2 linked regions of the Lacibacter sediminis genome follow. The protein of the gene in region 1 interacts with the protein of each later gene in a pairwise test. Links are inferred from orthologs where the notes say so. Each region holds a gene or a part of one and is shown on either strand. Other genes may lie near its edges.

Region 1 (12,608 bases):
GTGAAGCACGGATAGCAGCAGGATAACCACCGGGGCCACTACCAAGAACAATTACATCGTATGCCATACAAAGAATTTGAAAATTTGAAAATGCAGTAATTTGAAAATTATCGGCTGCGAAGGTAGTTGAAGTGGGGGAAATAGCAAAAGGCAAGAAGCTGCTGAATGTTAGCCGATAGTCCATAGCCTGTAGCCGGTAGTTAGTAGTAAGGGCCGGAGTTCTTTTCCCACTTCCTACTACCCAATAACCACTATCGGCTCTGTTTTAGCTTTCCTCTAACACAAATCGTTAAAACATGGACGCATATTTGACTGTGGAAAATAAACAGTGAAAGCGCACGTTTAGATGCTTTGCAAGATTTACATTTGACCGTCGCAACCTTTTAGGAATGTGACAATTACTAAAACCATTGAACAGATATGAATTTCTTTCTTCTCCAGGTTCAGAATGCAGTTGATACCTTAACCAATGCAGCAACAACACAGGTAGTACCCAAAAAAGAAATGCATCTCATCGATCTGCTGATGCAGGCCGGTTGGATCATGATCCCTTTGTTATTGTTGAGCGTGGCCACCGTGTATGTGTTTGTTGAACGCTGGCTGGCCATTAAAAAAGCCACTGAAGTGGATGGTAATTTCATGAACATCATTCGTGATAATATCCTTAGCGGCAACGTAACAGCAGCACGCAACTTTGCCCGTAACACACAAAATCCAGTTGGACGTATCATCGATAAAGGTCTGCAACGTATTGGCAAGCCCATCGATTCTATTGAGAACAGTATGGAGAATGTGGCCCAGCTGGAGATGTATAAACTGGAGCGTAACGTCAACATCCTTTCCGTGATCTCTAAAGTGGCGCCCATCTTTGGTTTCGTGGGTACACTGGTTGGTTTGATGCAACTCTTCTTTAATATTAATGCCACCGGCGAATATGAACTGAGTACCATTGCCGGCGGTATCTACACAAAACTGATTACATCAATCAGTGGTCTGGTGATCGGTTTGATCGCTTACCTGTGCCATAACATTCTGCATACGCAGGTGGAGAAAGCATTGAATAAAATGGAAGCATCAGCTGCCGATTTTCTTGATGTATTGCAGGAACCAACCCGTTAAACCAACTCACGCATGAATCTCAGAAAGAAAAGAGCAGAATCATCGGAGGTGTTTACAGATGCGCTGAACGATATCCTGTTCATCCTGTTGATGTTTTTCTTAATTGTATCAACACTGGCTAACCCCAATGTGCGCAAAGCATCATTGCCAAAAGCCAAAAGCAATACCCGCAGTAAGCAAACGGTGGTGGTAACCATTGATGCCACCAATCATTTTTATGTTGGCTCCAAACCTGTTGATCCGTTGCTGATGGATACAACGCTTTCGCAAATGATCAGCGCTAAACGCAACAGCGGAGAAGAAGTAAGTATTGTGATCAATGCCGATCGTAACGCCACCATTGAAAGTTTTGCTGCAGTTCTCCGTGCTGCCGATCGCTTGGGTGTGAAGGCGGTGATGAGTGTTGATAAGAAAGGAGTGCAGTAAAGTACAAAGTGGGAAGTTGAAAGTACGAAGTATTCAAATGCAGTTTCGCCGATAAAATTGATACATCTTACCGATGAATAGAATACCTATATGCACATATAACTCTTGCAAGTCTGCACTTACATTTTTGTTATTGTTTACTGCTATTTCGGTTGGTGGGCAAACTGTAAATAATACTGTTTCAATTTATAATGCGAAGGGCGATACAATGTATTCTGATAAATCGAATGCAATAGCGGTTGTATCCGATAGTAATGTAAGAAAACAGATGATGATCACGGTAAATCAGGGAAGGATTTTTAGCCCTGATAAACAAATATATCTTGTTGATAGTTTAAAAAATGGCAGGGTAGTGGTTTCTGCCTACAATGTTAACGAAGGGAAAAAGATGTTACTTGCAAGGGAAAGCTACATCGTAGTTACTTCCCCTGAAAAAATTGTTTATGATGGATACGGTATTGAACATGGCTTTAATCTTCTCGGATATTATACAGGAAATATTCCGGTATCTATGTTCAAAAAAATTGATCGAATCAGTTTAACTCCAGGTCTGGACTTGGTTAGTGCCGTAGTTTACATAACCGTCGATAAAGAATTTGCCGAACCATATTACACAATAATTTCGTCGGCAACATTTCCTGATTACTTGTTGAGTGCATGGGCTAGAATAAAAGCAGGATATAGTGTGATTTTCGATGAGGTTAAAGTCAAAGATCAACAAGGGAATATCATAGCATTACCCAATAATATCGCATTTAAGGTGACTGCAGATTGACAACCTAGTGCTATTTATTTTTCACTGCTCACAAATGCTTTTATCATCCGCTCATTCCCACTCATATCATTCCTCAATTCAACAGTAAATCCTTTTTGCTGAAATAATTCAACGGTTTCTTTCCCCAACTGCTGATTGATCTCAACATACACAGCTCCGTTTGACTTTAGATGATGCAATGCAAAGTCAGCGATCTTTCGATAGAACAACAATGCATCTACATCAGGTACAAACAAAGCTTTGTGCGGTTCAAACTCCAGCACATGTTTACTCATCGTGTTTGCTTCTGTTGTTTTGATATAGGGTGGATTGCTGACGATGATATCGTATTTCCTTAGTTCACTCCATTTGCTCTCATCCAAAAAATCAAGCAATTGAAAGTTGATCTCTGCTTCGTTGTTTACAGCATTAATTGTAGCTGTGTGTAATGCTTCACTGCAAACATCAATGGCTGAGACTTCTGTTTCGGGAAGGTTTTTTTTGAGAGCGATGGGGATGCAGCCACTGCCGGTACCGATGTCGAGAATGGTGAGTGGTGAATAGTTAGTGGCGAGTGAGGCTGAATCCTGTACCACGTACTTCGTATTTCGTACTTCCCTGATGATCCAATCAACTAATTCTTCTGTTTCCGGTCTTGGTATCAACACAGTTTCATTTACTTCAAACTTCAACCCATAGAACCAGGCTTCGTTCAATACATATTGTAGCGGACGATGAGTGAGCAATTGTTGCAGAATGCGATCAATCTTTTGGGTTTCTTCAGCTGGGATGTTCTCTTGTTTGAGGTGATACAACTTCTTTTTACCTACATGTTCAACTACTAAAGCAGCCATCGCTTCAGCTTCAGATATTTCATGTACAGCAGTTAATGCTTCCCGTAAGTGTTGGTATTGTTCCTGCCAAGTCATACGCAAATCTACCTGCTTCTTCCGAATCCGCTATTTTTGCAGCCTTACAGATGATCACCGACGAACAATATATGCAACGCTGTATTGAACTTGCCCGTAAAGGCACAGGTTCGGTTGCGCCCAATCCCATGGTTGGGGCGGTGTTGGTACATGGTAGCGAGATCATTGGCGAAGGATGGCATCAACAGTATGGCGAAGCCCATGCGGAGGTAAATTGTATAGGTGAGGCTGTTCAAAACGGCCAGACCGATAAATTTCAACAATCTACTTTGTACGTTTCACTCGAACCCTGTGCCCATTTTGGTAAAACGCCGCCCTGCAGCGATCTCATCATCAACCACAAGATCCCGAAAGTGGTGATCGGTTGTCGAGATCCGTTTAAAGAAGTGGATGGCAAGGGAATTGAAAAACTGAAAGCTGCTGGTGTGGTAGTGATCGTTGATGTGTTGAAAGACGAATGTATTGATCTCAACAAACGGTTCTTTACGTTTCACCGGCAGCAACGTCCTTATATCATTCTCAAGTGGGCACAAACAAAGAATGGAATGATGGCTTCTAAATCGTCGGAGCGATTGTTGATCAGTAATGAAATGACCAACCGTTTGGTACATCAATGGCGCAGTGAAGAAGCTTCTATACTTGTAGGAACAAATACTGCTTTGCTTGATGATCCGCAACTTACCAACCGTTACTGGCCCGGCAAACAACCTGTTCGTTTGGTGCTGGATAAACAATTGCGGTTACCGAATACATTAAAACTGTTTAATGATGAAGCAAAAACCATCATTTTTAATTCAATAAAAAATAGTGAAGAAGTGAATGTGCGATACTATCAATTGCCAAATGCCGAAACCGTTCCTGCTTTATTAAATGCATTATATCAACTCAACATTAACAGCGTAATTGTGGAAGGCGGTGCGCAACTGCTGCAAAGTTTTATTGCTGCCGGTTTGTGGGATGAAGCAAGAATCATTACCAACGATCAACTAACTGTCGATAATGGATTAACAGCACCACAATTGATCAATTCCGTACAAACAGGCGAACAACTTATCGGTTCAGATAGAATTGGATACTTTATAAACTCATCATTCATTACTCATCACTCATTGTAATATGCTTTTATTGTTGCTCGGTAGTATTGTCTTCAGTTCATGGTTAACATTGTCGTTTAAGCTTGTTGAGAAGTTTGGCATCAATACATTCCAGGCAATTGTATTTAACTATATTACCTGTGTTATTACAGGTTCTTTTGTGAATGGAACTTTTCCTATTAACAAAGATGTAATGGGCGAGGAGTGGTTTCGCTGGGCCATGTTGATGGGCACTATATTTATTTCATTGTTCAATGTAATTGCCAAGACTGCACAAACAATGGGTGTAGCTGTTGCATCAGTTGGAAATAAGTTGTCGCTGGTAATACCTTTTTTGTTTTCCATTTACCTGTATAACGAAGAAGCCACAATTTTTAAAATAGTTGGTGTAGTTGCAGCACTGATTGCAGTAGTGCTTACCTGCTGGCCAGCACCCGGACATGTTGAACCTTCCGGCAAAGTAGTAAAGACAGCCTATTTTCTTTTGCCGGTGATTTTATTTGTTGCCAGTGGTTTGCTCGATACAATGATCAAATATGTTGAAACAACTTATATCAACGAAGAAAATCAAAATGCATATCTCATCAGTGCATTTGCAGCAGCTGCGTCTATTGGAATTATCAGTTTAGTTTTCCTGTTTGCAAGCGGACGGATAAAGTTTGAACCAAAAGCTGTTCTTGCAGGAATCATCATTGGTATACCGAATTATTTTTCGATCTGGTGCCTCATGGGTGTGTTGAAAGCATTTGCAGGAAACAGTTCTGCCATCATCCCCATCAATAATATGGGCATCGTGTTATTCAGTACGGTGGCGGCATTTTTAATGTTCAAAGAAAAATTGACCAAACTTAACTGGATGGGAATTGTATTATCCATTGTTGCTATTGCATTAATTGCCTATGGATAACGTTGCTCATTGTTAAACTCCCATTCACAATTCACCATTGACTATTCACTACATGAACGAAGAATTTTATTATACCATTGCCCAACCTGTTGTAGCCGAGTTTAAAGACCGGGGTAGTCGTTTTCTGGCCTATGCTTACCCGCTAACTTCGGTTGATGATTTTAAAGCAAAGATGAAGTTGCTGAAGGAAGAACATCCAAAAGCGGTGCATCATTGTTTTGCGTATCGGTTAGGTGTTGATGGCAATACATTTCGTGTGAGTGATGATGGAGAACCATCAGGCAGTGCAGGCAGGCCCATTCTTGGACAGATCGACAGCAAGCAGCTTTGCAATGTGCTGGTGGTTGTGGTGCGATACTTCGGTGGCACTTTGTTAGGTGTGCCAGGTTTGATCAATGCGTACAGAACAGTTACATCGCTGGCTTTGCAAACAACGCCCATCATTCAAAAGCAAATTGAAGTGAACTATCAATTGCACTTTGATTATACACGCATGAACGATGTAATGATCATAGTAAAACAATACAATTGCACTGTTATAAAACAAGAGCAGAATTTATTCTGTGATGTTGAGATCAGTATTCCTAAAAACAGGTTGGAAGAAGTGTTGTTTAAGTTAGGGGAGATGCATACGGTGGAGACAAGAAAGTTGTAAGTTCAAGGTTCTAAGTTGTAAGTCGGTCCCTGCTTGCGGTTTGTTCCTTGGATTTTGTTTTTTGGATTTTCTTCCTTGAACCTTGTGTCTTTGTCAAGCTTTGCCCGTCATCTTATACACCAGTAACCCAACTACTTCTTTCAAATAATTATCCCATCCCTGAAATGCATGATGCGACGGTGTAACAGATTCCCAGAATAGCTGCGGATTATTGATCGACGTAAAGTTGCAGGGGTAAGCAACGGTGTTCAATCCCACTTTTGTAAACACCTGCTGCGAACGTTTCATGTGCATCGCCGAGGTTATGAGCAGGTAAGGACCTTTCAACTGCAATGAATCAAGTAGTTTTTTTGAATAAACAGCATTCTCATAAGTATTGCGGCTTTGGTTCTCGCTTAATATATCCTCTTTCGCAACGCCCATCAACAACAATTCTTCTTTTACAAAATCCGCTTCTTTATATTCCTGTCGTAACACACTTCCGCTGCCACCTGTAATCAATATTTTTTTGATGTGCCCTAGTTTGTATAAACGAACGGCCTGTATATAACGATCGCTTGCGCCGCCGTAAAAACCCTGTTTGCTTTTAAATTCAAACGAAACAAAACCTGCCAGTAGAATACCTGCTTCATATTTTTCACCTGCAGTCAATATTTTTTGCTTTTCCTGCCAGCTAAGCGAAAGTTTATGAATGATGTATGGGTTTGAAAAAAGCAGGAACCAACTGATGCAGAAAATAAGCCGTCGGCGTTTTCGTTGCTGGTCTTTTGTAAAAAAAGTGATCAGGACAAAAATGAGCAGCCAGTTAAAGGGCGAAATAAAAATGGACAGAAGTTTCGATAACAGAAAAAACATGCCGTGAAGATAAAAATTTCCTGTTGCCGGCAAAGAAAGCTGGGTAAAACAAACTTTAGCAGGGATTTTGCAGTAATAAAGAAAAATATTTTATGAGACAGACTGCGGTTCTGCTTGTATTCCTGATCACTGGTGTTGCAGCATCAGCTCAATTAAAAGTAAAGCCTGATTGCGGGGTTTTAACGGTTGATGTATTCAAAGGCTGGATCAATGAAACCAAACCTAATGCCGATCCTGAGCAAATAAAAACAAAGCTTCCTTGTTTTACTTTTTCCGAAAAAGAAGCGCCTTCCTCTACCTGTGGTGGTGGGGTTTACCTGGATGATAAAGGTGTTCGTTTTTATACGCAACGTGATTACATTGTGATCAACGAAAAATTCAAAGGGAAATTTACAGCGCCTGTAATGGGTGTTAAAAAAGGCGGATTGTTTACAAGGTTCGGTAATCCCAAACTAAAAGATGCTAACTGGGAAGCCTATCAAATGGCTTATGGAATCATGATCGTTTATTACAATGCAAAAGGCGTTGTAAACAAAGTGATCATCAGTACCAAAACAACTGATGATATAGATCTCTGCACTACTAATTAACCCTTATTGCGTAAAGCTTCATTTGTTCAATTGAGACTTATACAGGAGATTTGCAGCATTCTTAAATTAGTTACTATGAAATATGCTTTTCTTCTGTGTGCAGTTTTACTGACTGGTTCTGCGGCAACAGCCCAATTAAAAACAAAGCCAGATTGTGGCGTTATCACTGTTGATGTGTACAAAGGCTGGATCAATGAAGCAAAGCCCAATGCCGATCCTGAACAGATCAAAGCCAAGCTACCATGCTTTACTTCAGCCGATAAAGAAGGAAACGAATCAGGTTGTGGTGGCGGTGTTTATTACGACGATAAAGGCATCTGCTTTTACGTACAACGTGATTATGTAGTGATCACAGATGCATTCAAAGGAAAATTCAGTGTTCCGGTTTTGGGTGCCAAACGAGATGATCTGTTTGTACGCTTTGGTAATCCTAAAATGAAAGATGCCAATTGGGAAGCGTATCAAATGGCCTTTGGCATCATGATCGTTTACTATAACATGAAAGAGGTGATCAACAAAGTTATCCTTAGCACTAAATCAATGGATGAAATTGATCTGTGCAATATCAACTAAGCATTTATTTCTGAATAGTAACGATCGTACCTGTTTGTGCATAACGGGCAAGATCGTCAATATGTGTATTCTTGAGTGAAATGCATCCGTTGGTCCAGTTGTAGTAACGGTCAATAAAATAATCGTTACCTCTTTCAACACCATGAATGCCTATCCCGTTACCAACATTTGCATTTGCAGGGATAAGTCCATTCTTTTTGCGGAGTTTGTATTTGATCATGCTTTCTGTTGTTGGATAATCCAGCATCAACATCTTTCTCCATAGTTGATGTTCTTTAGCATAGGTAATTTTGAACGAGCCTTCGGGAGTTTTGCGATCGCCCTGCATAAATTTATCTTCCAACGGTTTCAGACCAAATACAACCGGGTATGCAGCCAGTAATCCTTTGCTGTCGTACACACGCAATTCAAAATCAGATTTGTCAATGATAATGCGAACTGTTCCTGTAGCTGTACCTGCAGGTCGGTAATATTTTTGCATGGGACGAATGCCGGTCTTGTCAACATTTGTAGTTGATGAAGCGGTGGATTTGTAAACAACCGGTGTTGCGTTTGTTGTTTCCGGAACAGATGCGGCCGGACTTGAATTGGTTGAACAGGCCATTATAAGCACTGTAAACAGTAATAGTACTGATGTAAAAAGTTTCATAGCATATTTTGTTTAAATAAAGCAGTTGAAACGGTTTTACAGTGCAGAAGGAGGGTATCGAATCAATGAGATAACGATGCAAAATAATTTCTTATTGCATACAAAAATGCAAATAGGGAAAGCCTTTTTAAAAATGGGAAAAACAACCTGGTAGCTTTACTTACATCAGTATGTTATTTACGGGAGTTACAGGCGGCGGCAGCTCTTTTTCGTTAAGCATTTCACGCAGATCAATTTCAATAGTGCGGCTCAATGCAGTAATAGGCACATCATTCGCACTGCCTTCAAACGGATTTTCTGTGGCTTCGCCTACACGTTCAAGACTCATAAACACCCAGGCCACAATTAAACTAAACGGAATATTCAACCAAACATAAACATCGCCCAGTTTTTGAAATTCATTCAACAAGCCAAACGGTACAATAAATGTAAACAGGCGAATGAAAAATAAATTGATCGATGCAAATTGTCGTGGGTAAGGGAAATTCTTAATACGCTCACATTTGCCCTGCTGTTCATATAAATTCACCAGCATATTTTCCAGTTCAATATGATAAAGCGTATCAAGCTGTCCTTTTTCGTGTAACTCTTTTAAATGGGTTGACTGGAGTTTAATAAGATGTGTAGCACAGTTTTTCTTTTGCAGACAATGCAGCAAATCTTCATCACTTAAAAAGGGTTTCAATTCATCTTCTTTTTTGCTTTGCCATTCAGGAATAATATAAAAACGTTTATACTCGATGTTGTATCGCTTCTGTGTATTCTCCCATGCTCTTGTTTCACGCAATTGAAACCTTAGTGCAGTTAACCACGCAATGTGCCGGTAAATAATTGGCTTGTGTGCGGCTTCATCTTTTATGTAATCTTTCACCATCATGCCCCATGCACGGCTCAGGTTTACAATAGAGCCATAGATCTGTCTTGCTTCCCACAAGCGGCTATAGGTTTGTGTATTTCGGAAACCCGCTATGAAAGCGGCAGCGGTACCAATCATCGCAATCGGTACCCATGGAATGGCCAGCCAATGCCAATCGAATAATTGATACAATACCGTAGGGATAGCAGAAATTATAAACAGTCTGAATATTTCATCTCTTGTCCAGACAAGAAATTCTTTCAGTGAATACTGGCGACCTGCATGCATATGTAGTTGATGATTTGAAACTGAAAATAAGAAGAAAATGGATTCAGTTTTACAAACTAATCAATAAGCTGGAGGAGCATATCTTCATTTAAGCCATTGTATTGAAAATGGCCGAGGGAACGGAATCCGTTCTTTTGATAAAAACGAACAGCTTTATAGTTATCCGTTTGCACACCACCCCAAAGAATGATCTGTTTCACATTTCTGTTCTTCATTTCTGTAAGTACGTTGTTAAATAGTAGTTGACCAACACCCGTACTTTGCCATTCGTCTGTAACCGACGGAGCAATGGTATAACAATGATCATAGGAAATATCTACGCCATATTGTTGCAAGCGTGGGTAATCATGATGCAGATAGCCTTTTTTCAGAACTGTATAGGCAATGATGTTTTCAGATGATGGATCAACAGCTACCCATGCTTCATGCTCGTGATGATGATAAAAATTCACTACTTCTTCTTTATGAAAAGAGTGTGGCTGAAAACGCTTTACCGTTGCCGGGCTTAGTTGATGGAGATAAGCAAGCAGGCGATCAAGATCATTACCGTCCAGTTGCCTGAGTATAACCGGTTTGTTTTGTTTGGTTAAAGCTGTCATCATTTTACATTTTCAGTACTGCACAGGTCTGCTCAAAAAAGATTACAGATTCTTATTCAATTGTACTGATGTTTTCATGGTTTGTGTTTAACAATTTACGTAATTCTATTGTGATTGGTTTCACATTAATGAATTATTCTTGTTTCCATATCCTCCAATGCTACTCCTTTTGTTTCAGGCATCATAAAACGCACATAGAGCAATTGCAGTACCATCATTACACAGAAGAAAAGGAAAATGGGGGCACCGCCATATTTGCCGGCAAACCAAGGGAAGGCATTGGCAATAATTGCGGCGAATACCCAATGGGTGAGGCTGCCAAACGATTGGCCGCTTGCCCTTACTTCATTCGGGAATATCTCTGAAATAAATACCCAAATCACTGCTCCTTGTCCAACTGCATGTGCAGCAATAAACATAAATACAAAAAACTGCATCCCGGTATATTGATCGGTATAAAATGCATACGCCATCAGACCCAATGAAATAATGTAGCCAATGGAGCCGATGTACATGAGCAGCTTGCGGCCAAAACGATCAATAAGCGAAAGACCGATCATGGTGAAAATTAAATTCACTAATCCAATTCCGGTTGACGACAGCAATGCTGATGATGTGCCAAGTCCCGTCATTTCAAATACACGTGGTGCATAATAGATGATGGCATTAATACCTGATGCCTGGTTGAAGAATGCCAATAGAAATGCAAGTAGGATAGGCCAGCGGAATTGTTTTGAAAAGAAACTTGTCGTTGTTTTCCGTTCGCTGTGTTTTGATTCAATGATGGCCTTTAATGTTTGTTCTGCAGTGGATGGATCAATTTGATTCAATACATCTTTTGCTTTTGTATGATCAGCTTTGTGTAATACCAGCCAACGTGGACTTTCAGAAATGAACAGTGTGAGTAAAATAAAGAGGAGTGAAGGGATGGCAACAATGCCCAGCATCCAGCGCCAATCATTTTCTCCGGTAGCGCCGAGAAAATAATTAGATACGTATGCGAACAGTATTCCAAATACAATGTTGAATTGAAAAAGGGCAACTAAAAATCCCCGTTTCTTTGGCGGTGCAATTTCAGAAATGTATAATGGTGATACAACCGATGATGCACCAATGCTGAAACCGCCCAGCACACGAAAGATCATGAACACATATACATCCTGCGCCATGGCCGAACCCAGCGATGATACAAGGAATAATAAGCCGATCCAGAACAAGGAGCGTTTGCGACCGAGTTTATCAGCAATGAGACCGCCAAACAATGCACCAATGACAGTGCCGTACAAAGCAGTTGCAATTGCCAGCCCATGCATGGCATCGCTCAATTGCCAGAGTTGCTGAATCTTTTGTTCAGCGCCTGAAATAACAGCAACGTCTAATCCAAATAAGAAACCACTCAACGCAACGGTGAGCGACCAGAGAAGTAGTTTGTTTGTTTGCATGCAATCGTGGTTTAGGCATGAGATTCTTAGCAGAGGCTGCGGTGAAAATAATATTTCTGTTGAAAGATGAGTACATGCTTATTTCTGCAAACGATTGATGTTTGGAGATTTGTACACAGTATCAATTTCTATACTGCTTCTGTATCCGGTTTGCCCCAGTTGCGCCATTCTATAAAATAATCAATGGCTTTGTAGGTGAAATAAGCACTTCCGAGAATACGCATAAATAAAAGCATACGGTCACTTTGGATGAGCCTGCTCCAATTCATACATACATATGTAATTAAGTAAACAGCAAATGCCAAAAAAATGATCATACGAATAAAATAGAATGTTTTTGATTTGAACATGGTAAAGGTGTTGTTGCTTAATCTTGTTGTTCAATTCTAAAGTTGGAATAACACTGTTATAATCGTGGGTTTGGATTTATTCTAAGGTATAAAGACTTCTTTTATTTTTACAACGAATCCACTCTTGTCAATTGTCAATATGAAAGGGCTGTCACGATAAATTGTTTTAAGACTTTTTAAGGAATTGCCGGAGATTGGATGAGCCCTGTCTGGATTATACAACAAATCAAAAGCACAATCCCTTGTAAGAGATAGTTGTCGGATTTTCTTGCTTTTGTTCACAATATAATAATCATTCGGAACCACTAGTTCAATCCTGCCGTCTTTTGTTCTGAATGTGTCAACTTCACCGGCTTTTGTTGCTTCTTCAATTGCTGCTTCTCCAGTCAAATATTGAATATAGTCAGCGTCTAATATCGTTGTATCTCCTTTTTGAATAATACTTAGAATATTAGCGTATTTATCTATAGTATTTGGTTGGGTGTCAGATGGATCCTCTTCAGCTATATTCAAATCATCCAG
Region 2 (12,753 bases), 840 kb from region 1 along the record:
GGTAAAGTTGCTCACCATTACCGCTGCCAGGTGCATTTTTAATCTCGTATCATCATCGGCCGGTTGTACGTTGTCGGAAAAGGAAGCAGCAAAATCAGCCAGCAGCACATTCACTTCATCCGAATTTCCATCCACCAAAAAAGGAACCGGGGGAATAACGATCATTTCCTTTCGCAGACTTTGCAATGGATACAGCACACCATAGTTAGGCGAACTGTTACGCAACACATCTTTGTTTACACTACCTGCAGTATGCACTAATATCTTCCGTTTTAAATGCAACTGTTTTGCCAGTTCAGGAATTGCAGTATCTGTTACTGCCATGATACAAATGTCTGCTTCAGCGGTAATATCTTCTAATGAAGTAATGGCTCTTGCATTCACTTTAGCGGCAAGCGCTTCGGCATGTGCAGCATTCCTGCTCCACACCTGTGCAATTGTGTGGTCTGCTTTTTTGATCATTTTAGCAAGCACAGTGGCCGTATTACCAGAACCGAGAAGAACAATGTTCATACAATGCAACAGTTAATGAAACGGAAGAAGTAATTTGCAACAAAGTAAAACAGTATTCCTGAAATATGAAACTCGCCCAGAAATTAGTGATCGGTTATTACAGGGCAAAGCTGAACCTGTTCGCCAAGCTATCAAAACGTAAAGCAGCTGAAAAAGCATTCGAATTATTCTGCACACCATATATATCTAATAAAAAGAAAGCACCGGCGGTGTTTGATAAAGCAGAGAAACTGCATTTGAAATTTGAGAACTATCAGTTAGTGGGTTATCGCTGGAATCATCCACAACCCAAGAAGGCACTTATCCTGCATGGCTTCTCCTCTACCGTTAAAAAGTTTGATCATTTTGTAATGCCACTGGTGAAGAAGGGTTACGAAGTAATTGCATTTGATGCACCGGCACATGGCGACAGCAGTGGCAAAACCATCAATGGTTTCCAGTACAGGGATGCGATCAAAGCAGTGTATGAAAAATTCGGACCCATTCATTCCTTTATTGCGCACTCGTTCGGCGGTTTAGCACTTTCACTTTTTATGGAAGAACAGCAATACCAGGAAAATAAAAAACTGGTATTGATCGCCCCGGCCACTGAAACCGACAGTGCCATCAACAGCTTTGCTGCTTTTTTAAATATTGACGAAGAAGTGAAAGCAGAAATGCGCAAGATTATTCTCGAACGCAGTGGGCGAACGACTGATAGAATTTCTATTCGTCATGCTGCACAAAAAATAAAAGCAGAAGTATTATGGATACATGATGAAGACGATGATGTAACGCCATGGGCCGATGCAGAAAAAATTCAACTGGACAATCACTCCAACTTTCAGTTCATGCTCACCAAAGGTTTGGGGCATCGACGCATTTACAGAGATAATAAAGTGAAGAAAGCGATTATGGAGTTTTTGTAAAAGCCAACCTACCCTAACTAAATTCGAAGCCCGGACTATGAAGCTAACAGAAAAAATTATTCAACTAAGGATCAAACTGATCATATCTATTTATATCATCCTGTTTGCAGGAGTTGTGTCAGTTACACGAACACCCGATTTCTTTTCAGGAAAAATTACAAATGGGGTTATTGATACATTTGTAACTACGCATGTACATGTAAAAAATTCATCTTTTGAATCGCAGCCTTTTCCGGCAATCTCCTTCAAACCTGCGAATGACAGTATTATTTATTATGCGTATGCTGACAGGAATTTTTACCTGCGGCCCTACCGGGTTGGCGATATAGTTAAAGTAATCTACAACCCTCAAATACCTGGCGAAGCCAGTTTATATTCTTTTCCGTATTACTGGATTGGTATGATTGAATTGTGGTCAGGATTTTTTGTTTTAGCGTTTATACTGCTCATTTTTGCTAAGCAAAAAGTTATTTGAGTCAGACACAAATCGATTGATTTTTCTTCATTTTCTATCATTCATTTACCTATTCTTAAACACCCCTCCCAGCACTCTTTTCTTCCATTTATCAATCATTTTATAATATTGTGCTGCCGATGTCCTCTAAAAAGCCGGCTTGTGGAACCAATTTATGGCTAAGAATTTACTGATTGTAGAGAGCCCTGCCAAAGCAAAAACGATAGAAAAGATCCTTGGAAAAGACTTCGAGGTGAAGAGCTGCTATGGCCATATCCGTGACCTTGAGAAAGATGAAATGGGTATTGATGTCAACAACAATTTCGAACCCCGTTACATTGTCCCCGACGAAAAAGAAAGAGTGGTAAAAGACCTGAAAGCGCTGGCCAAAAAAAGCGACGAAGTATGGCTGGCAACGGATGAGGACCGTGAAGGAGAAGCCATCAGTTGGCATTTATGTGAAGTGTTGGGCCTCGATCCCTACAAAACAAAACGCATTGTTTTCCACGAAATTACCAAGCCTGCCATCCAGAAAGCGGTGCAAAATCCACGTACCGTTAATATGGACCTGGTGTATGCCCAGCAGGCAAGAAGAATATTAGATCGTATCGTGGGTTTTGAACTCAGTCCTGTTCTTTGGCGCAAAATGAGCATGCGGAACAACCTCAGTGCCGGCCGTGTGCAAAGTGTGGCCGTTCGGTTAATTGCTGAACGTGAGCGTGAGATCAACGCCTTCGCTCCCACTTCTTCTTTTAAAATTGAAGCATTGTTTACCGCTAAAGATCTTGGCGATCGCAACGTTACATTTAAAGCCGAAGCAAAAAAGCAAAATGCTGCAGAAGATGCAGAGAAGTTCTTGAACAGTTGCAAAGGCGCTTCGTATAAGGTAAAGGACATACAGGTGCGTCCCGGCAAAAAATCACCGGCACCTCCTTTCACCACTTCAACCTTACAACAGGAAGCCAGCAGAAAGCTTGGTTATTCCGTAAGCCGCACCATGCAGCTTGCTCAAAAGTTGTATGAAAGTGGTAAGATCACTTACATGCGTACTGATAGTGTGAGTTTGAGTGATACTGCCCTTGGCGATCTTACACGTACTATAAAAGGTATGTATGGCGATAAGTATCACCAGTTTCGCAAATTCAAAAACAAAAATGAAAGTGCTCAGGAAGCGCATGAAGCCATCCGTCCTACTTACATGGAAAATACAACGGTTGAAGACCAGGATCTGAAACGTTTGTATGAACTCATTTGGAAACGTACGATGGCAAGCCAAATGGCTGATGCCGAACTGGAACGCACAACAGCCAATATTTCTATTTCTACCAATAACGAAGAATTAAAAGCCGAAGGTGAAGTATTAAAGTTTGATGGCTTTTTAAAAGTATATCGTGAAGACCGTGACGATGATGAAGTGAATGAAGATGAAACGCAGGAAGGTATGTTGCCGCCGTTAGCTGTTGGTCAGCAATTACCATTTATTGAGATGAATGCAACAGAACGTTTCACCCGTCCTGCTCCACGTTATACAGAAGCATCGCTTGTAAAGAAACTGGAAGAATTGGGTATTGGTCGTCCTTCGACTTACGCCCCAACTATTTCTACGGTATTGAAAAGAGGTTATGTTGAGAAACGTGATAAAGAAGGTGTACGTCGTGATTTCCGTGTATTGCAGTTGAAGAACGATGCTGTGAGCAAAAGCATGGAACAGGAAAACACCGGTGCAGAAAAATCGAAACTCTTCCCTACCGATCTCGGTTTGGTGGTAACGGATTTTCTGAAGCAACATTTTGAAAGCATCATGGATTATGGCTTCACCGCACATATTGAAGGTGAGTTTGATGATGTGGCCGAAGGCAAGTTGAAATGGAATGCAATGCTGGAAGAATTTTACAGTCCGTTTAAACGGGATGTAGATAATACCATTGAAAATGCAGAGCGAATTAAAGGCGAACGTGAATTAGGTATAGATGCTGAAAGCGGCAAAAAGATCGTTGCACGTATGGGACGCTTTGGACCAATGGTGCAAATTGGCGATGTGAGTGATGAGGAGAAACCACGTTTTGCTGCATTGCGAAAAAACCAAAGTATTGAAACCATTACTTACGAAGAAGCGATGGATCTGTTCAAACTTCCATTAACGCTGGGTGAATATGAAGGTGAAGAAGTAAGTGTGAATGTTGGTCGCTTTGGACCTTATGTAAAATTTGGTGAGCAGTTTATTTCTATTCCACGTGGTGAAGAACCATTGGAAGTAACCATGGATCGTGCAATAGAACTCATCAAAGAAAAACAAACAGCCGATGCACCTGTTGCCATGTTTGAAAACAAACCGGTAACAAAAGGCAAAGGACGTTTTGGTCCGTTTATTAAATGGGATGGTTTGTTCATCAATGTTCCCAAGCGATATGATTTTGAAAATCTTTCAAACAACGATATCAATGAATTGATCGAAGCAAAGGTGGAGAAAGAAGCAAATCGTTTTATTGTTCGTTGGCCCGATGAAAACATTGCAGTGGAGAATGGACGCTGGGGACCTTTCATCCGCTTCGGCAAAAAAATGTTGAAGATCGATAAGAAAAAAGATGGTGAAAAATACACCACAGAAGAAGTGGCGCAAATGCCTGTGGAAGACATCAAGAAAATGATCGAAGCACAAATGCCGGGTGCTTTCTCCAAACAAATAAAAGCAGCAGCAAAAAAGGCTGCTACGAAAAAGAAAGCAGCGACAAAGAAGGCCGCTACTAAAAAAGCAGCAAAGAAGAAATAATCGAAAGTCCCGTTATAAAACGGGACTTTTTAATTTAATGAGCTACACAAATGTTACTGCAACATTTCATCAAACTGCGTCATGTCGACGAAGGATACATCTCCGAAGAATTGTATTGAAATAATTTAATTAGAATCTCAATACTTAACTCTTCTGAATTTTAGAGATGTCTCCTTCGTCGACATGACGTGGTAAGAGTTAGATTAATTACATCAGAAAAACTTTTGCAGCTCTGATTATCCATTCAACCGATTGCACAAACTGACATTTACTAATAACACTCATTCATTAGTATTTTCATTGAGAAAAATCAGTCATTTACACTTCCACTACCTATATCTTTGCGACGATTATAAACTTAAAACGAATGAAACTGCTAAAACTCTCACTCTCGAGTCTTGCCCTCTTGAGTATGTTCTCCAACAGTAATGCACAACAAAAAGAAATTGAACTCGACCCTATTACTGTTACTGCTTCTTTAACTCCGGTTAGTGCTTCAAAGACCGGTCGAAACATTTTAATTATTAAAGGTGATGTACTGCAAAAACTTCCTGTGCAGTCAATTGATGAATTGCTGCGTTATGTACCGGGTGTGGAAGTGCAAAGCCGTGGACCAATGGGTGCGCAGGCTGATTTCACCATTCGTGGAGGTACGTTTCAACAGGTGTTGGTGATACTTGATGGCATTCGTTTGAATGATCCGTTAACAGGTCACTTCAGTTCTTATATCCCCATCTCTCCTGCCGAGATCGATCGTATTGAAGTGTTGAAAGGTGCATCTTCTGCGATCTATGGTACAGAAGCTGTTGGTGGTGTCATTCATATCATCAGTAAAACATTCGCTGCAAAGAAAAATACCAACGGACATAAGATCAATGCACAATTAACTGCTGGTGATTTTGGCTTATTCAATGCACAAGCTGGTGCATTTATTCATCAGAAGAATACAACTGCATCTGTTGGTGTGATCACGAATAATACAAAAGGGCAACAACTGCGTGGCACAAAAGGTTATTTCAACCTCACCACTATTTCTGCTTCTGTTAAACAAGCACTATCTGAAAACACAAGTGTTGCTTATCGCTTTGGCTATGATGATCGTGATTTTAACGCTCAGAATTTTTATACAACATTCTTAAGTGATACTGCGACAGAATCAGTGATCAGTCGTTGGCATCATCTCAAATTCATGCACAAAAAAAACAAGCATAGTTTTTCGTTTGATGCAGGTTATAAAGAAGCAAACGATGTGTATCGTTTCCGCAAAGCAGTTAGTGCAAACGTGAATAATTCATCGTTGTTTCAGGCACTGGCCTTACACGATTATAAAATCAATGATAACTCAACCATTACATCAGGTGTGCAATTTATCAGCCGTAAAATTGTTTCGAACGACAGAGGCAATCATGAAGTATCGAATGCAGGTGCATTTGTGGTGTTGAATCAAAAGATCGGAAAAGCATTGCAATTAAATCCTGCCTTGCGTGTTGACTGGAATGAGCGTGCCGGTTGGGAATTGATTCCACAGTTGAACGCTTCGTATCGTTACGAATCATTTTTATTCCGTGGAAGTGTTGGTCGTACAACAAGAGATGCCGATTTCACGGAACGTTTTAATAACTATCAGCGTAGCCCTGTTCCATCCGGTCAACGTATCGGAAATCCTGATCTGATCTCAGAAGCATCTTTGAGTTATGAAGTGGGTGCTGATTATTATCTCAACTCTTCATTAAAAATTTCAACCACCTGGTTCGAACGTTTCCAACAAAACCTGATCGATTACGTCTTCACGTCTTATGCAAATATGCCCCGCCAGGTAAATCTTGTTCCCGGTGGTAATTATTTTCTTGCAAATAATATCGACAAAGTAAATACTACAGGTATTGAAACCGATGTGCAGTACACGCACGAGTTTAGTGATAAGCATTCATTATCCGGTGGACTTGGTTTCGTATGGATGCGTAGCCGCAGCAGTGATACGATTCCTTCGCTTTATGTTTCAAACCATGCAAGAGAACTCATCAACTTTAATGTGATGTACCGTTATAAAAAAATTGCAGTGAGTACAAATGGTTTATTCAAAGCAAGAAGACCACAATCAATTGCAGCACCGTTCGTTCCAATCAGCGCCAATTATTTTATTTTGAATACACGTGTTGATCTCTTTTTGCTGAAAGACAAACTGGGTGTATTTGTACAGGCCGATAATATTTTCAACCGTCGTTACAGCGATCTGCTCGGCAGCATTATGCCAACACGTTGGGTAATGGGTGGAATAAAAGTGAATTTATAAATATCGCTTTAAAAACATCAAACTGTATATCCTCTCCCTGGAGGGGCCGCATGCGCTCAAAAAAAGAACAACCGAAAGGGGTGGGTGAAAACTCGCCCCTTCGTTTTATCCGAACTAATTTCTTGATATTTGCAGTCCATAAAAACGATTGATCGTATGCATGATTTTATTCAACAACTCGGCATCAAAGCACAGAATAGCGGCGTTTCAACAGGAATAAACTGGTTAACATCAAGCGGTGAAACAATTACTTCTTCTTCACCCGTTGATGGAAAAACAATCGCATCAGTTACTTCAGCCGATAAAGCAACGTATGAAACAGTGATTGCAAAAGCACAAGCAGCCTTTGCAGAGTGGCGCACATGGCCTGCACCTAAACGTGGTGAAATTGTTCGACAGATCGGTGAAGCATTGCGTGCAAAAAAAGAACCTCTCGGTCGATTGGTATCTTATGAAATGGGTAAAAGTTTACAGGAAGGTTATGGTGAAGTACAGGAAATGATCGACATCTGCGATTTTGCGGTCGGTCTCTCCCGCCAATTACATGGATTGACCATGCATAGCGAACGCCCATTGCATCGCATGTATGAGCAATGGCATCCGTTAGGTATTGTTGGCATTATCTCAGCATTCAATTTCCCCGTTGCAGTGTGGAGCTGGAACACCATGCTTGCATGGATCTGTGGAGATGTGTGCATTTGGAAACCATCAGAAAAAACACCTTTGTGCGGCATCGCCTGTCAACATATCGTTGCAGAAGTCTTTGCAAAAAATAATGTACCCGAAGGTGTGAGTTGTTTGATACAAGGTGGCAGAGAAATTGGTGAATGGATGAGTAACGATACTCGTGTCCCGTTGGTATCTGCAACAGGAAGTACTCGTATGGGCAAATCAGTTGGTGCAGCTGTAGGACAACGTTTAGGCAGAAGTTTATTAGAGCTAGGTGGTAACAATGCCATCATCATCAGTGAACATGCAGATCTTAACATTGCGATTCGTGGTGCCGTGTTTGGTGCTGTTGGAACGGCTGGTCAACGTTGCACTACTACCCGTCGCTTGATTATTCATGAATCGGTCTACGATACGGTTAAAGAAAAATTGGTTGCTGCTTACAAACAATTAAGCATTGGTGATCCGTTGAATGAAAGCTACCATGTTGGTCCATTGATCGATACTGATGCAGTAAACGCATATAGCAAAGCAATTGAACAATGTAAAGCCGAAGGCGGACATTTCATTGTGGAAGGCGGCGTTTTATCAGGTGCCGGTTATGAAAGCGGCTGTTATGTAAAACCATGCATAGCTGAAGCAAAATCAGGTTTCAAAATTGTTGAGCATGAAACCTTTGCCCCTATTCTTTATTTGTTGAAATATAAAACCATTGATGAAGCAATTGCTATTCAGAACGGCGTGCCGCAAGGTTTATCATCTTCCATCATGACCTTGAATATGCGTGAAGCGGAGCAGTTTTTATCAACTACCGGCAGCGATTGTGGAATTGCCAATGTAAATATCGGAACGAGCGGCGCTGAGATAGGCGGTGCCTTCGGTGGCGAAAAAGAAACCGGTGGCGGCAGGGAAAGTGGCAGCGATGCCTGGAAAAATTATATGCGCCGTCAAACCAACACGATCAACTATTCAACAAATCTGCCTCTGGCTCAGGGAATTAAGTTTGATATTTAAGTATCCCTTAACAGCCTTTGCCAATAGATTAAACGACTAATCAACAGCCGTCTGAAAAGCAATGAGGGCGGCTGTTTCACTCAAAAAATTCTGCAAAATGTGGGTAAACGGTATATTTATTTGCCCAACATGCCGCAACTTTACAAATCGTTTTAAAATAAGAAAGACATATGCAGTTAAACAAAGTGTTGCTTGTAACATCCGTATTCGCCCTCTCCTCGATCTGTGCCTTCTCCCAGGCTTCTGTAAAAGAAGATCAGTTTAAAGGCTGGCATCTCAAAAATCAATCTTCTGATGGATTTTATGGTATTAGTCTTGAACAGGCGCTTGAGTTTGTAAAAAACAAAAAAAGCACAACCGTTATTGTGGCGGTGATCGACAGTGGTATTGATACCTTACACGAAGATCTGAAGCCGGTATTGTGGCGTAACCCAAAAGAAATTCCCAACAACGGAATTGATGATGACAAGAATGGTTATGTAGATGATTACTATGGCTGGAATTTTCTTGGTGGTAAAGATGGCAAAAATGTAAAAGAAGATTCTTACGAAGCTGCACGTTTGTATCATGCACTCAAACCTAAATATGGTGGCACTGTTGATGAAAGCAAATTGTCAGCAATTGAAAAAGAAGAATACCGCATTTTCAAAAAAGCACAGGGAGATATTGAACATGGTTCAACTGAAGCACAAACACAAGTTGTATTTCTGAAAAGTTTGTACAACAAATCAACTGTTGCTGACAGCATATTGAAATTGAAATTCAAACCGGAATATACTGGTAACGATCTGGCAACATTTAAACCTGCCAATTCAAAAGAAGCCGATGCAAAATCAACCATGTTTGCATTGTTCAAAGGTTTTGAATTGATGGATGCCAACAACGACTTCATCATTAAAGAGTTTACCAGTTATTACCAGGGCCAGGAGAAAAAAGCTTCTGCTTCAACTAGCGCTCCTAAAGATTATCGTGGTGAAATAGTAAAAGATAATTATTACGATTTCAATGATCGTTTTTATGGCAACCCCGATGTTATGGCGAACACTCCCTTCCATGGAACACATGTAGCCGGCATCATTGCCGCTGCACGTAACAATGGTATTGGTGTCGATGGTGTAGCAAATGATGTACGCATCATGACTATCCGTGCCGTGCCTGATGGTGATGAGCACGATAAAGATATTGCACTTGCTATCCGTTATGCTGTTGATAATGGTGCGAAAATCATCAACATGAGTTTTGGTAAAAGTTTTTCCCCACAAAAGAAATGGGTTGATGACGCAGTTCGTTATGCACAAAGCAAAGGTGTACTATTAGTACATGCAGCAGGTAACGATGGTAAGAATGTAGACAGTTCTGAGAACTATCCTAACCCGAATATTGTTGAAACAAAAATGAAAGCTCCCAACTTTATTACTGTTGGTGCAAGCGGCGATCCCAAAACAGGTGGTCTTGCTGCAGACTTCAGTAACTATGGTAAAAAGGAAGTGGATGTATTTGCTCCGGGTGTAAAAATTTATTCAACTATTCCCGGTGGTAATACTTATGGATTTGCACAAGGAACAAGTATGGCGAGCCCTGTGGTAGCTGGTTTAGCAGCGTTCATTCTATCCTACTATCCTGATCTGTCACCGGAACAGGTGAAGTTTTGTATTGAAAAAGGTTCAGTTAATCCAAACATGCAGGTAACAAAACCCGGCAGTGAGGAGAAAGAAGATTTTGCAAACTTCAGTCGCACAGGTGGTTTATTAAATGCATACGAAGCAATTAAAGTTGCTGCAACATTAAAAGGTGAACGCAACACTACTGCTCCGGCAGCACCTAAACCGCAACCAAAACCAAAAGTTAAGAAATCGAAAAAAGGATAATACTTTGACTTTAAAACCCGCTTTTCAGCGGGTTTTCTTTTTATGTTTACAATATCTGAAGCAGTTTGCTGTTATGCATATTCCAAAACCTGATTATCATGTCACGACCAACCACTAACGACTACTCATCTTTTTATCACAACTATGTAATGAATGTGCAGGAAGATGATGTAAAGAAAGCTTTCGAAAATCAATTTGCAGTACTCGATTCTTTTCTTGCATCAATACCGGATTCAAAAGCTGATCATGCTTATGCTGAAGGTAAATGGACGGTGAAACAATTATTGCAGCACATGATCGATGCGGAACGCATCTTCACCCACCGTGCACTATGGTTTGCACGCCAGAGCCCCTCCCCACTTAGTGGTTTTGATGAAAATGAGTATGCGGCCATTGCGGATGTAAGCAAACGCACAATACAATCGTTGGCCGATGAGTTCAAAGCCGTTCGCAAAAGCAGCGAATTGCTGTACAATAGCTTCTCCTGGAAAGAATTAAATACCAGCGGTATGGCTAATAACAACTCCATTACCGTGAATGCAATTGGGTATGTAACACTCGGGCACTTTCTGCATCATAAACGCATCCTCGAAGAACGATACTTGTAAAAAAGGTCAGGCTTCCGTTGTAACGGAAGCCTGATGTTTTAAAATACTGTAAACCTGTAAGCCGGATTTTGTCGAGAGCTATCATTTATCTGTCCAACAACTTACGCTGAAGGATCAATCTGCCTACCCTCCGTCATCGAACGAGCCGTTCTCAGGCGACGGTATATGTGGCATTTCAGCACGTAAGGTTTACCCCGCTATAACATTGCTGTTATAACCCGTAGGCTCTTACCCTACGTTTTCACCTTTTCCCACCATAGCCTTGGCGTAGGTGGGTAGTTATTTTCTGTGGCACTTTCTGTTGCTCCGCCTGAGGCGGAACACCCGGCTCTTCACCGGTACGTTGCTCTATGCTGTCCGGACTTTCCTATCCCGCCGAAACGGGAACGATAGCTTAGTTTACAGTAACTGCAAAAATAAGATTTTGGGCTGAGGTATGTCCTACTTATTGCAGGATGGAACATTTTATCAATCGTTATAAGTATGACATACCTATCACCCAAAAAAATCCCCCAACAAAAGTTGAGGGATGCGATAAACATTCAATGTGTTAGCTAGTTGCAATGCTCTTCAAATGCACTGATAAGATTTTGTGCGATCATTTGCGCCGGACGACCTTCGATGTTGTGGCGTTCGATAATGTGAACCAACTGACCATCTTTAAATAATGCGATAGCCGGTGAACTTGGAGGATAAGGCAACAAATGCTCACGGATCTTTTTCACTGCATCAATATCAAAACCAGCGAAGCTGGTCAATAAATGATCAGGACGCTTCGTGCTGTTATGCACAGCCATCAACACACCTGGTCTTGCACTACCTGCCGCACAACCGCAAACTGAGTTAATAAAAACGAGACTTGTCCCTTTCTGCGTTAATGCACTGTCAACCGACTCTGCTGATAACAATTCATCAAAACCACCTTCAGTCATTTCCCCTTTCATGGGTAATACTATTTCTGCTGGATACATAATGTAATAGTTTAAATTTTATGCAAAGCTACAGGAATTGAAAATTCAATCAGTAAAAAAAGAAATTTTGACAGAACCATTGCAGGATAGTAGACTTTTTGTCGCATTTATATTCGTAAATCTGAAATGACGGCGCAAAAAAACCTGTTGGAATATGCTTTGATGATTCCATACCATTATTAAAAACAATTAAAACTTTAATACTATGACAATGGTAAAATTGCACAGCCCCGTTCAGAAAAACCTCAACAACTTCTTTGATGAGTTTTTCAATGAGTTACCTGCTTTTGGTAAAACAGTCAACAATCTTTTTTCTCCTGCAGTAAACATCGTTGAAACTTCTGATGCTTATCATCTTGAGCTAAATGCTCCGGGCCGCAATAAAGAAGACTTTCATGTTTCTGTAGACAAAGGTTTATTAACCATCAGCTACGAGAAAAAAGAAGAAGCGAAGAATGAAGATGCGAAAGTAGTTCGTCGTGAGTTCAGCTTCCAAAGCTTTAAACGCAGCTTTACAGTTGATGAGAAGATCAATGCAGAAGCTATCCAGGCGAAATACGAAAATGGTTTGTTGAAATTGTTACTGCCTAAGAAAGCAGAACAGCAACAACCTGTGAAAACGATCACTATTCAGTAATAGATTTCATATAGCTTGTTTTATAGCAGTTGGTTTTGGTTACCCCGT

The links.
Region 2: the proteins of H4075_RS09680 (region 1) and topA interact in binary tests that used the Escherichia coli proteins (3 or more experiments, as listed by UniProt). The link is inferred for Lacibacter sediminis from one-to-one orthologs.

The regions. Positions count from the first base shown.
Region 1 is NZ_CP060007.1:2,253,471-2,266,078, forward strand. The notes cover bases 4,112-7,082. They hold H4075_RS09680 (IMPACT family protein), read left to right. Parts: upstream 4,112-5,281; coding sequence 5,282-5,884; downstream 5,885-7,082. Other genes in these bases: ribD (bifunctional diaminohydroxyphosphoribosylaminopyrimidine deaminase/5-amino-6-(5-phosphoribosylamino)uracil reductase RibD), read left to right, coding at 4,112-4,343; H4075_RS09675 (EamA family transporter), read left to right, coding at 4,345-5,229; H4075_RS09685 (YdcF family protein), read right to left, coding at 5,978-6,739; H4075_RS09690 (hypothetical protein), read left to right, coding at 6,832-7,082. Outside these bases: lpdA (dihydrolipoyl dehydrogenase), read right to left, coding at 1-67; H4075_RS09650 (MotA/TolQ/ExbB proton channel family protein), read left to right, coding at 421-1,119; H4075_RS09655 (ExbD/TolR family protein), read left to right, coding at 1,132-1,545; H4075_RS09660 (hypothetical protein), read left to right, coding at 1,619-2,320; prmC (peptide chain release factor N(5)-glutamine methyltransferase), read right to left, coding at 2,335-3,228; more of ribD, read left to right, coding at 3,279-4,111; more of H4075_RS09690, read left to right, coding at 7,083-7,329; H4075_RS09695 (hypothetical protein), read left to right, coding at 7,405-7,902; H4075_RS09700 (L,D-transpeptidase family protein), read right to left, coding at 7,907-8,551; H4075_RS09705 (bestrophin family protein), read right to left, coding at 8,712-9,695; H4075_RS09710 (GNAT family N-acetyltransferase), read right to left, coding at 9,752-10,297; H4075_RS09715 (sugar porter family MFS transporter), read right to left, coding at 10,420-11,736; H4075_RS09720 (hypothetical protein), read right to left, coding at 11,865-12,086; H4075_RS09725 (hypothetical protein), read right to left, coding at 12,168-12,608.
Region 2 is NZ_CP060007.1:3,096,498-3,109,250, forward strand. What follows is about bases 1,732-4,847. They hold topA (type I DNA topoisomerase), read left to right. Parts: upstream 1,732-2,050; coding sequence 2,051-4,645; downstream 4,646-4,847. Other genes in these bases: H4075_RS13155 (DUF3592 domain-containing protein), read left to right, coding at 1,732-1,896. Outside these bases: H4075_RS13145 (Rossmann-like and DUF2520 domain-containing protein), read right to left, coding at 1-513; H4075_RS13150 (alpha/beta hydrolase), read left to right, coding at 579-1,421; more of H4075_RS13155, read left to right, coding at 1,459-1,731; H4075_RS13165 (TonB-dependent receptor plug domain-containing protein), read left to right, coding at 5,013-6,938; amaB (L-piperidine-6-carboxylate dehydrogenase), read left to right, coding at 7,068-8,621; H4075_RS13175 (S8 family peptidase), read left to right, coding at 8,792-10,489; H4075_RS13180 (DinB family protein), read left to right, coding at 10,588-11,097; H4075_RS13190 (BrxA/BrxB family bacilliredoxin), read right to left, coding at 11,652-12,068; H4075_RS13195 (Hsp20/alpha crystallin family protein), read left to right, coding at 12,274-12,705. UniProt on the Escherichia coli protein: Releases the supercoiling and torsional tension of DNA, which is introduced during the DNA replication and transcription, by transiently cleaving and rejoining one strand of the DNA duplex.